Regions from separate parts of the Bradyrhizobium sp. SZCCHNPS1003 genome, predicted to be linked through region 1. Evidence: riboswitches for the same ligand, from Rfam matches in the RefSeq annotation. Region 1 holds a riboswitch; the other holds the start of a gene.

What was found. Region 1 has a riboswitch for cobalamin ahead of QX126_RS00605 (TonB-dependent receptor plug domain-containing protein). Riboswitches for the same ligand answer to the same signal wherever they lie in the genome.
Region 2: linked by a shared signal. The riboswitch ahead of QX126_RS31285 (HupE/UreJ family protein) and the one ahead of QX126_RS00605 (TonB-dependent receptor plug domain-containing protein) in region 1 are both predicted to bind cobalamin.

What each region holds. Positions count from the first base shown of each region.
Region 1 covers NZ_JAUHIU010000001.1:124,874-129,280, reverse strand. Annotated here, with positions in the region: gene QX126_RS00605 (TonB-dependent receptor plug domain-containing protein) at 1-1,769, opposite strand, end outside; cobalamin riboswitch at 1,865-2,083, opposite strand; gene QX126_RS00600 (DUF2336 domain-containing protein) at 2,367-3,479, opposite strand; gene QX126_RS00595 (SDR family oxidoreductase) at 4,025-4,407, shown strand, end outside.
Region 2 covers NZ_JAUHIU010000028.1:14,673-19,079, forward strand. Annotated here, with positions in the region: gene QX126_RS31270 (cobyric acid synthase) at 1-462, opposite strand, end outside; gene cobO (cob(I)yrinic acid a,c-diamide adenosyltransferase) at 467-1,075, opposite strand; gene cobU (bifunctional adenosylcobinamide kinase/adenosylcobinamide-phosphate guanylyltransferase) at 1,092-1,628, opposite strand; cobalamin riboswitch at 1,663-1,856, shown strand; gene QX126_RS31285 (HupE/UreJ family protein) at 1,975-2,607, shown strand; gene QX126_RS31290 (DUF1636 domain-containing protein) at 2,611-3,006, shown strand; gene cobW (cobalamin biosynthesis protein CobW) at 3,026-4,063, shown strand; gene cobN (cobaltochelatase subunit CobN) at 4,073-4,407, shown strand, end outside.

The DNA.
Region 1 (4,407 bases):
AACTGCTGGCCGGTAGCCGCGTCGACGGCGCGGGTGAAGGTGTAGTCCGCGCGCAGCGATATCCGATCGGTGAGCCGCGCCGTCACGAAGCTCTCGGTGCCTTCGGTGGTGGCGAGGCCGACATTGGCGTAGGAGGTGAAGGTCGCGTTGAAATTGATCAGGTTGGTGATGCTGTTGTGGAAGTAGGTCGTGCCGAAGCGGACGCGATCGTCGAATAGCGGCTGTTCGAAGCCGGCATCGTAGCCGGTGCTCTGCTCCGGCCGGAGGTTGGGATTGGCGAAGAAGTTGAACGCCGGAAAATCCTGGTGCAACTGGCTCAAGGTCGGTGCCTTGAAGCCGGTGCCGTAGCTCGCCTTCAGCTTGGTCTCGGTGACCGGCAGGATCACCGCCGGCGCGATCCGGTAGGTGCCATGGCCGCCGAACTGGTCGTTGACGTCGTTGCGCAGGCTCGCCACGACGAACCAGCGCTTCGCGAACTCGGTCTGCAGCTCGACGAAGCCGGCCTTGTTGCCGTTCTCGGCCGAAAGGTCGGTGGTCTTCAGCCGTTCGGTCTGCTGCTCCAGGCCGACGATCAGGTTGTTGCGCGGGGCGAGCTCGGTCACCGCGTGCCAGTCATATTTGATGCGCTCGCCGGTCGCGACCGCGGCGACGGGATTGCCGGCCGTCAGATCGGACGACCAGTTGTTCACATAGTTGACGCCGAAGTAGTTCCTGATGCGGCCGCCGAGCAGCGACCATACGGCTTCCTCGCGCGTCGCCAGTTGATGGACGGTGTGGTTGCTCTGGGCGGCGTCGGGAAAGCTGGGAAAGCCGCTGTCGCCGGTGAACAGCAGGGTGGCGTCGGTGTAGCGGACCACCGAATTGAGCGTCCAGGCCTCGTTGAGATCGACGCCGAGCTTGGACGAGGCGGTGACGTTGTCGTAGGCGTTGCCGATCGCCTTCTGCCCCGCAGGCAGCAATTGCCACGGGGTCACCGGAACGTCACCGGCGTGCAGACGCGCGACGTTGACTGCGTAGTTGACATTGTCCCGAGAGCCGCTCAGCCCCGCGGTCTGGTTGAAGGTCTTGAACGAGCCGCTCTCGACCGAGGCGGTTGCCCGCGCCGGTCCGTCGCCCTTGCGCGTGACCACCGAGATGACGCCGCCGATGGCATCGGAGCCGTACAGCCCGCTCTGCGGCCCGCGCAGCACCTCGAGCTGTTGGATGTCGGTGGCGAGCAGATGTGCGAAATCGAACGCGCCGTTGCCGTTGGTGACGTCGCCTGCGTCGATGCCGTCGATGATGAGCTTGGTGTGGTTGGCATTGGTGCCGCGCATGAAGATGTTGGTCTGGCCGCCCGGGCCGCCGGCCTGCACGATGTTCAATCCGGGGACCGAGCTCAGGATGTCCGGCACGGTGCGGGCCTGCTGCGCGGCGATATCCTTGTCGGTCACCACGGTGATCGCATTCGCGACGTCGGCGACCGGCGTCACAACGCCGGTCGGGCTGACGGCGACGGGGGCGCTGGCCGGCGCTGCCGGCTTTGCAGCCGGCGTCTGCCGTCGCGCGGCGTTGCGGGTTGGAGAACCGCCGGACACCGCCGGCCCTGCGGCAGCCGGCTTGCGCGGCGCGTCAACCTCGACCGGCGGCAAAAGGTTGGGGGAGGCGGATTGCTGCGCGGCTGCCGGGAAAGCACCGAGCAGCGCAAACGACGCGAGGACGCAGAGCGACGACAGAACGGCGCGATGCCGCCTGGCATGGGGAACGGGAGACACGAGTGACCTCGGCATGACGTCAGTGGCACGTCACCGCGAACGAGGTCTCACGCAGACCTTTGCAGACCTGCCTGAAAACGATGCCAATAACGCCCCGACCGGCATCCTCGCGTGTGACCACGGCTGACGGCAGGTCTCCTGGCTCGCGGGTCGTCACCTCCACGTCGCCTTCCCGGGACCGAGATTTCCCAGTGGCCTATGACGCGAGATTCGCCGCTTACAGTTGCGGGGGCAGCTGCGGCCTTCGATCACGTCTCTTGCGAGACGCATCCGGCACCGCATTCCCTTTTGAGCCCCGGTCGAGGGGCACCGTCACGATCACCGTAGGAGTGCGGGCGCACCAAAGTCAATCCGGCGCCCGGTGATCTCCTGGCGATAACGCTGGCCGGTCGGCTTGATGATGCCCGGCCGCCTGCGACAACCATAGCTGTCGTCCCCGCGAACGCAGGGACCCATAGCCGCCGGCGGTCGTGTGGCGAAGGACGACGATCCAGACATTTTCCGCCAATTCACATCACGCTGTATGGGTCCCTGCGTTCGCAGGGACGACAGCGGAGTATGAGGAGGCTCGCGAGTCGTTGCTGATGAGGATTGCGTCTTGTGAGCACCCGCTCACTTCTCGACCTTGTTGTGCACCATCCAGAACCGCAGCGTGCGCTGGGCGGTGTCGAGCGACAGCCGGGCATAGTCGCGCTCGGCGAGCTTCAGGGTGTCGCTGTCGATGGCGTGCTTGATCGGCCGATGGGTCAGGATCTTCGCCACCACCGACCAGGCCAGCCTGGCGGCACGGCAGGGGATCAGCACGATGTCGGTGCGCGGGCCCTCGAGCACCTTGGCCATCATCTCGGTCGGGACGTTGTTGAGCAGGCCGAGTGCGGCGGAAACCTCGCCGAAGCGGCGGGTCTCGGCGAAGAAGGCGATGGCGGCATCGTTGAGCTCGTTCAGCCCCTTCATGCGCTTGACGGCCTCTTCGGCCAGCGTGAAGTCGCGGCCGACCAGGCCGCCGTCGCTGCGCGCGACGTCCGCGATGGCCTTGAGGATCTTCTTGATCTCCTGCTGCAACGCCGGCGGCGCCGAGGACATCAGCTTGGCGCGCACGGCTTCGGTGGCGCGGCGCAAGAGGTCGCGCAGGTGCTTGGTGGGCAGGTCGACGCGCAGCCCGATGATCTCGGACAGCTCGTCGTCATCCGCGGCATGCGCCATCATCCCGGAATAGCCGGTATCGGAGAAGCGCGCGGTCTGGTTGTTGGCGAGCTTGCGGATGACCCGGCGCTCGCCGCGGTCGACGATGATGTCGGTCACCGCCTCGGTCAGATGCGGACGGCTGGAGATCGCCATCAGGTGATCCTGGCCCTTGGTCGCCGCGACCTCGACCAGCGTATGCTCGGTCAGCCGGCTCGAGTGCATCAGCACGCTCTCGGCCACCGAGATTTCGTCGTCACGGGCGAGCTGCTGGATCAATTCGACGGGCGCGTAGTCGACCGGCGCGAGATGCTTGGAGAGCTCGGCCCGCGCGCGGGTCTCTACTCGCGAGACCAGCATGCACAGCACATTGTCGAACACCTTGATCTGGTCCTCGGTGAGGCGTTCGCCGTCATGCAGGAACAGATTGGTGACCTGGCGCAGCGTGTTGACGCGCTTCGCCGAGGAGCCGCTGCGGACGGCCTCTTCGAGCTCGGTGATGATGGAGTGTTCTGAAGGCGGGAGCTGTTCTGGCTGTGACACGATCGCGCTCGTTTGTCCGGATGGCCGGAGCGACAGCGACGCGCTTGTGATCCCGCTGCAAGGCTCTCGGCCGGAGCAGTTTTCGGCACGGGCGATAACAACGCGTTAGGGTCGGAGGACGTAGTACCCCGGAGAAACACGGATACGGAAAATTAAGGCGATACGCGTAGAGGGGGACGACGAGCTGGAGCGCGGTCTTCCGGAGATTCGCCGGACAGGCGATGGAATGAGGCCCGAACACCTCCCCGCAGACGCGGCGACGACAGGCCAGCGAAACGGAAAGGTTAATGATCTCATAAGGTCACGGACCTTCCTTCATCCAGTTTGCTCGCTGCCCTCGATCTCACGTCAGCTGTCATCCTCCCAAGCATTGAAACTTAAACCCCATTCTTGCCGCGGCCATTTTGCTGATGCGCCGTGCGCTGCGTGCGGTCTCCCGGTGTTCCAGGGCGGGCTCGGAAGAGGGATGATCTCGCGCGAAAAATCAGCGCCAGCATCGCGCCGCATCCCGTGCGATAATCGCCGCGCAAATCGTTGAGGTCGCCATGAAATCCGTCGTCATCACCGGCGCGTCCACCGGCATCGGCTTCGCCTGTTCGAAGCTCTTGCTCGCGCGTGGCTTCCACGTGTTCGGCAGCGTTCGCAAGCAGGCTGATGCAGACCGTCTGCGCAGCGAGCTCGGCGCCAACTTCACGCCGCTGCTGTTCGATGTGACCGACGAAGCGGCGGTGAAGGCGGCCGCCGGCGAGGTGCGAGCGGCGCTCAAGGGCGAGACGCTCGCCGGTCTGGTCAACAATGCCGGCATCGCCGTCGCGGGGCCGGTGACGGAGCTGCCGATCGAGCAGTTTCGCCATCAGATGGAAGTGAACGTCATCGGTCCGGTCATTGCGACCCAGGCGTTCGCGCCGCTGCTCGGCGCCGATCCTGC
Region 2 (4,407 bases), on a different contig from region 1:
CGCGAAACCCATGTTGGCGATGTCGCCGCCGCGCAGGTTGATCTCGGAGGCGGAGCCTGCGCCTTCGACCAGCACGATGTCGGCATCCGCTGCGAGCTGATGGAAGCTGTCGAGCACGGCCGCCATCAGTTGCGGCTTCATCGCCTGATAGGCGGATGCCTTGGCGTTGCCGATGACGCGACCCTGAACCACGACCTGCGACCCGATCTCGCTCTGCGGCTTCAGCAGCACCGGGTTCATGTGCACCGTCGTCGGCCGCCGCGCCGCGCGCGCCTGCAGCGCCTGGGCACGGCCGATCTCGCCGCCATCAGCGGTGACGGCGGCATTGTTCGACATGTTCTGCGGCTTGAACGGCGCCACCTTGAGGCCGCGCAATGTCAGCGCGCGCGCGAGCCCGGCGACGATCAGCGATTTGCCGACGTCGGAACCGGTGCCCTGGAACATGATGGCGCGCGCGCTCATGAGCCTAGTACTCGATGCCTTCCTGCGCCTTCACGCCGGCTGCGAAGTGATGCTTGACGAGGTTCATCTCGGTGACGAGATCGGCGGCCTCGATCAGCTCCGGCTTGGCGTTGCGACCGGTGACGACGACGTGCAGATCGGGACGGCGCCCTGCGAGCGTGGCGACGACGTCTGCGATATCAAGGTGATCGTAGCGCAGCGCGATGTTGAGCTCGTCGAGAACGAGCAGCCGGATCGAAGGATCCGCCATCAATTCCCGAGCCTTCGTCCAGGCGCGCTCGGCCGCGGCGACGTCGCGCGCCCGATCCTGCGTCTCCCACGTAAAGCCTTCGCCGAGCGTGTGCCACGACACCTGGTCGCCGAACTTCTCGATCGCCTTGCGCTCGCCGGTTTCCCACGCGCCCTTGCCGAACTGCACGACGCCGATGCGAAAACCGCGGCCGAGTGCGCGCAGCATCAGGCCCCAGGCCGCCGTCGATTTGCCCTTGCCCTTGCCGGTGTGAACGATCAGCAGGCCCTTCTCGACGGTCTTGGAGGCAACCTCGGCATCCTGCACCGCCTTGCGGTTCTCCATCTTCGCTTTGTGGCGTGAATCGTCGGCGCTTCCGGTCATCGACATTTTCTCCTGGTCACTTCAACGTCAGCGGCAGGCCGGCCGCCATCAGGATCACGCGATCCGCGACAGCCGCGACCTCCTGGTTCAGCCGTCCCTGCGCATCACGGAAGGCGCGGGCAAGCGCATTGTCCGGCACGATGCCGAGTCCGACTTCGTTGGACACGGCCACGATGGGGCCAGGCGCGTCCCTGAACGCCTCGATCAGCTCGGCGCATCGTGCCGGAACGTTCATGTCGGCGAGCATCACATTGCTGAGCCACAGCGTCAGGCAATCGATCAGCATCGGCGCGCTCGAATTTGCCCGTGCACGGACCAGGCCTGCAAGATCATGCGTGGTCTCCAACGTCTGCCATCCCTCGGTGCGGCGCGCTTTGTGCTGCGCGATTCGGTCCTTCATCTCATCGTCGAACGCCTGCGCGGTCGCAACATAGGTCCAAGGTGCGGGAAGGGCGGTCACGAGCGCCTCGGCATGACGGCTCTTGCCGGAACGCGCGCCGCCGAGCACCAGGGTGAGGCGCGGCAGGGCGGGATGCGGGCGGGCGGGGACCATGGGGACGATTCCGATTGACGGGCTTTGGCGCGACCCGTATCTAACAGATGACGGTTCTCCGAAAGGAGAGATTTAGGGAACACGGTGCGGGTTCTTGACCCAAGGCCGTGGCTGCCCCCGCAACTGTAATCGGCGAGTGTGAGGCCAAGACACCACTGGGAAACCGGGAAGGTGGCTTCATGCGGTGACCCGAGAGCCAGGAGACCTGCCGTCGACATTGCTGTTGGCCGACCCGTCGCGCGGGGAGTCGCGATGCTGGTTCTGATCCCGCCGGGATGGGCGGGATGCCGTCGGATGCAGCGCATCGTCCGGCCCTCTGGGGAGCCGGCAAGCGACGGAGACGGCCATGAAGTTGACCCGTACCACGACCTTTGCAGCCGCGAGCCTGGTGCTGCTCGCCGCCGATCCCGCCTTCGCGCATCACATGATGGGGGGCAAGCTGCCGCAGACGTTTGCGCAGGGCCTGCTGTCCGGCCTCGGCCATCCTGTCATCGGAATCGACCACCTGGCCGCGATCGTGGGCGCGGGCATCGTTGCAGCGCTTCTGGGCCGCGGCTTCGCGCCGGTGCTCGCCTTCACCACAGCGATGATCGCGGGCGTCGGCCTTCATGTGGCCAAGGCCAACATCCCGGCTGCCGAGCTGCTGGTCGGCCTGACCACCGTCGTGGTTGGGCTGGTGGTGGTGATGCGTGGCGGTTTCGGCGTGCTGCCCGTCGCCGGCCTGTTCGCCGTGACCGGCCTCGTCCATGGATATGCGCTGGGTGAATCGATCGTTGGGGCCGAGAACACCCCGCTCGGGGCCTATCTCGCCGGTCTGCTCGTGATCCAGACCCTCATCGCCGCCGGCGCGTTCCTCGGCACCAGGCTGCTGTCGGCGAAGGCCAAGGCGGCTGCGCCGCTGGCGCTGCGGCTCGCGGGCGCTGCCATCGTGCTGGTGGGTGGGGTCGCCGCGGCGACGGCGGCCGGCGTGATCGGCTGATTGATGACCGCATCGGAGACTGGTGAGACGACGCTGTTCGTCTGCGTCACCTGCCGTTCGCAGGCGACGGAACCTACGCCGCCTGATCAGCCGCGGGCCGGAGCCCGTCTGCTCGCCGCGATCGAGACGTTGCCGACCGCGCAGCGCGCCGGTGTCGCCGTGGTCGGCGTCGAGTGCCTGTCCAACTGCAATCGTGCGTGCACGGTTGCAGTGACGGCGCCGGGCAAATGGACCTACGTGCTCGGCGCGCTCGATCCGGATCTGCATGTTCAGGATGTGCTGACATTCGCGCAGCTGCATCAGCGCCATGACGCCGGCCTGCCGGCCTGGCGCGAGCGTCCCGAATACATCCGCAAGAACACCGTTGCGCGCGTTCCCGCGCTGTCAGCACCACGCTGAAACGAGAGATCGTATCGCCATGACGAAGTCGTTCGCCAAGACGCCTTGCACCATCGTCACCGGTTTCCTCGGCGCCGGCAAGACCACGCTGGTGCGCAACCTGATCGAGACCGCGAACGGTCGCCGGCTCGCCATCATCGTCAACGAGTTCGGCGATGTCGGCATCGACGGCGACATCCTGAAAGGCTGCGGCGTGCCGGACTGTCCGGAGGATCGCATCGTCGAGCTGTCGAACGGCTGTCTGTGCTGCACCGTTGCCGATGATTTCGTGCCCGCGCTCAGGAGCCTGCTGGATCAGAAGGAGCCGCCCGAGCATATCGTGATCGAGACCTCGGGGCTCGCGCTGCCGAAGCCGCTGGTGCAGGCCTTCAACTGGCCGGAGATCGCGACGCGCGTCACCGTCGACGGTGTGGTGGCGGTCGTCGACGGCCCGGCGGTGGTCGCCGGCCGCTTCGCCGACGATCCCGACGCGCTCGCCGCGCAGCGCGCCAGTGATGCTTCGCTCGATCACGACAACCCGCTGGAGGAGGTCTACGAGGACCAGCTGCTGTGCGCCGATCTCGTCGTGATGAACAAGAGCGACCTGATGAGCGAGGAGCAGCGCAAGGATGTCGCGGCCGAGATCGCGGCGAAGGTGCAGCGTGCCGTCAAGGTGATCGCGACGGAGCACGGCAAGCTGTCGGCTTCAATTCTGCTCGGGCTCGGTGCCGCGGCGGAGGACGATCTCGCGGCCCGGCCGTCGCATCACGACAACGAGGCCGAGCACGACCACGACGATTTCGAGAGTTTCGTGCTCGACGTTCCGGCGCAGGCTTCGCCCGATGCGCTCGTCGACCGCATCGCGGCCGCCGTCGACGCGCATGACGTATTGCGCGTGAAGGGGTTCGTGGAAGTCGCCGGCAAGCCGCTGCGCCTCCTGGTGCAGGCCGTCGGCAACCGCATCCAGCATCAGTTCGAGCGCCCGTGGCGATCCGGCGAATCGCGGCAGGGGCGGCTGGTGATCATCGGCGAGCGCGGCCTCGATGCCGCCGCCATCCAGAGCCTGATCACAGGATAGGCGGGACCGATGCACCTGCTGGCGACAACGGGCGCGGATCTCGACGACCTCGAACAGGCCGTGGATCTTGCACAGTCGCCGGCCGAAATCGTCGTGCTGTCGTTCTCGGATAGCGACTTGTCGGCATTGGCCGAGGCCTGGACCGCGTCGTCGGATGAGCTGCCGAGCCTGCGCCTCGCGAGCCTGAAACGGCTGAAGCATCCGATGTCGGTCGATCTCTATGTCGACCGCGTCGTGCTGGGCGCGCGCGCCGTCGTCGTGCGCTGTCTCGGCGGGCTCGACTATTGGCGCTACGGGCTGGAGCGCATCGCATCGGTCTGCCGCAGCCGCCACATCCTGTTCGC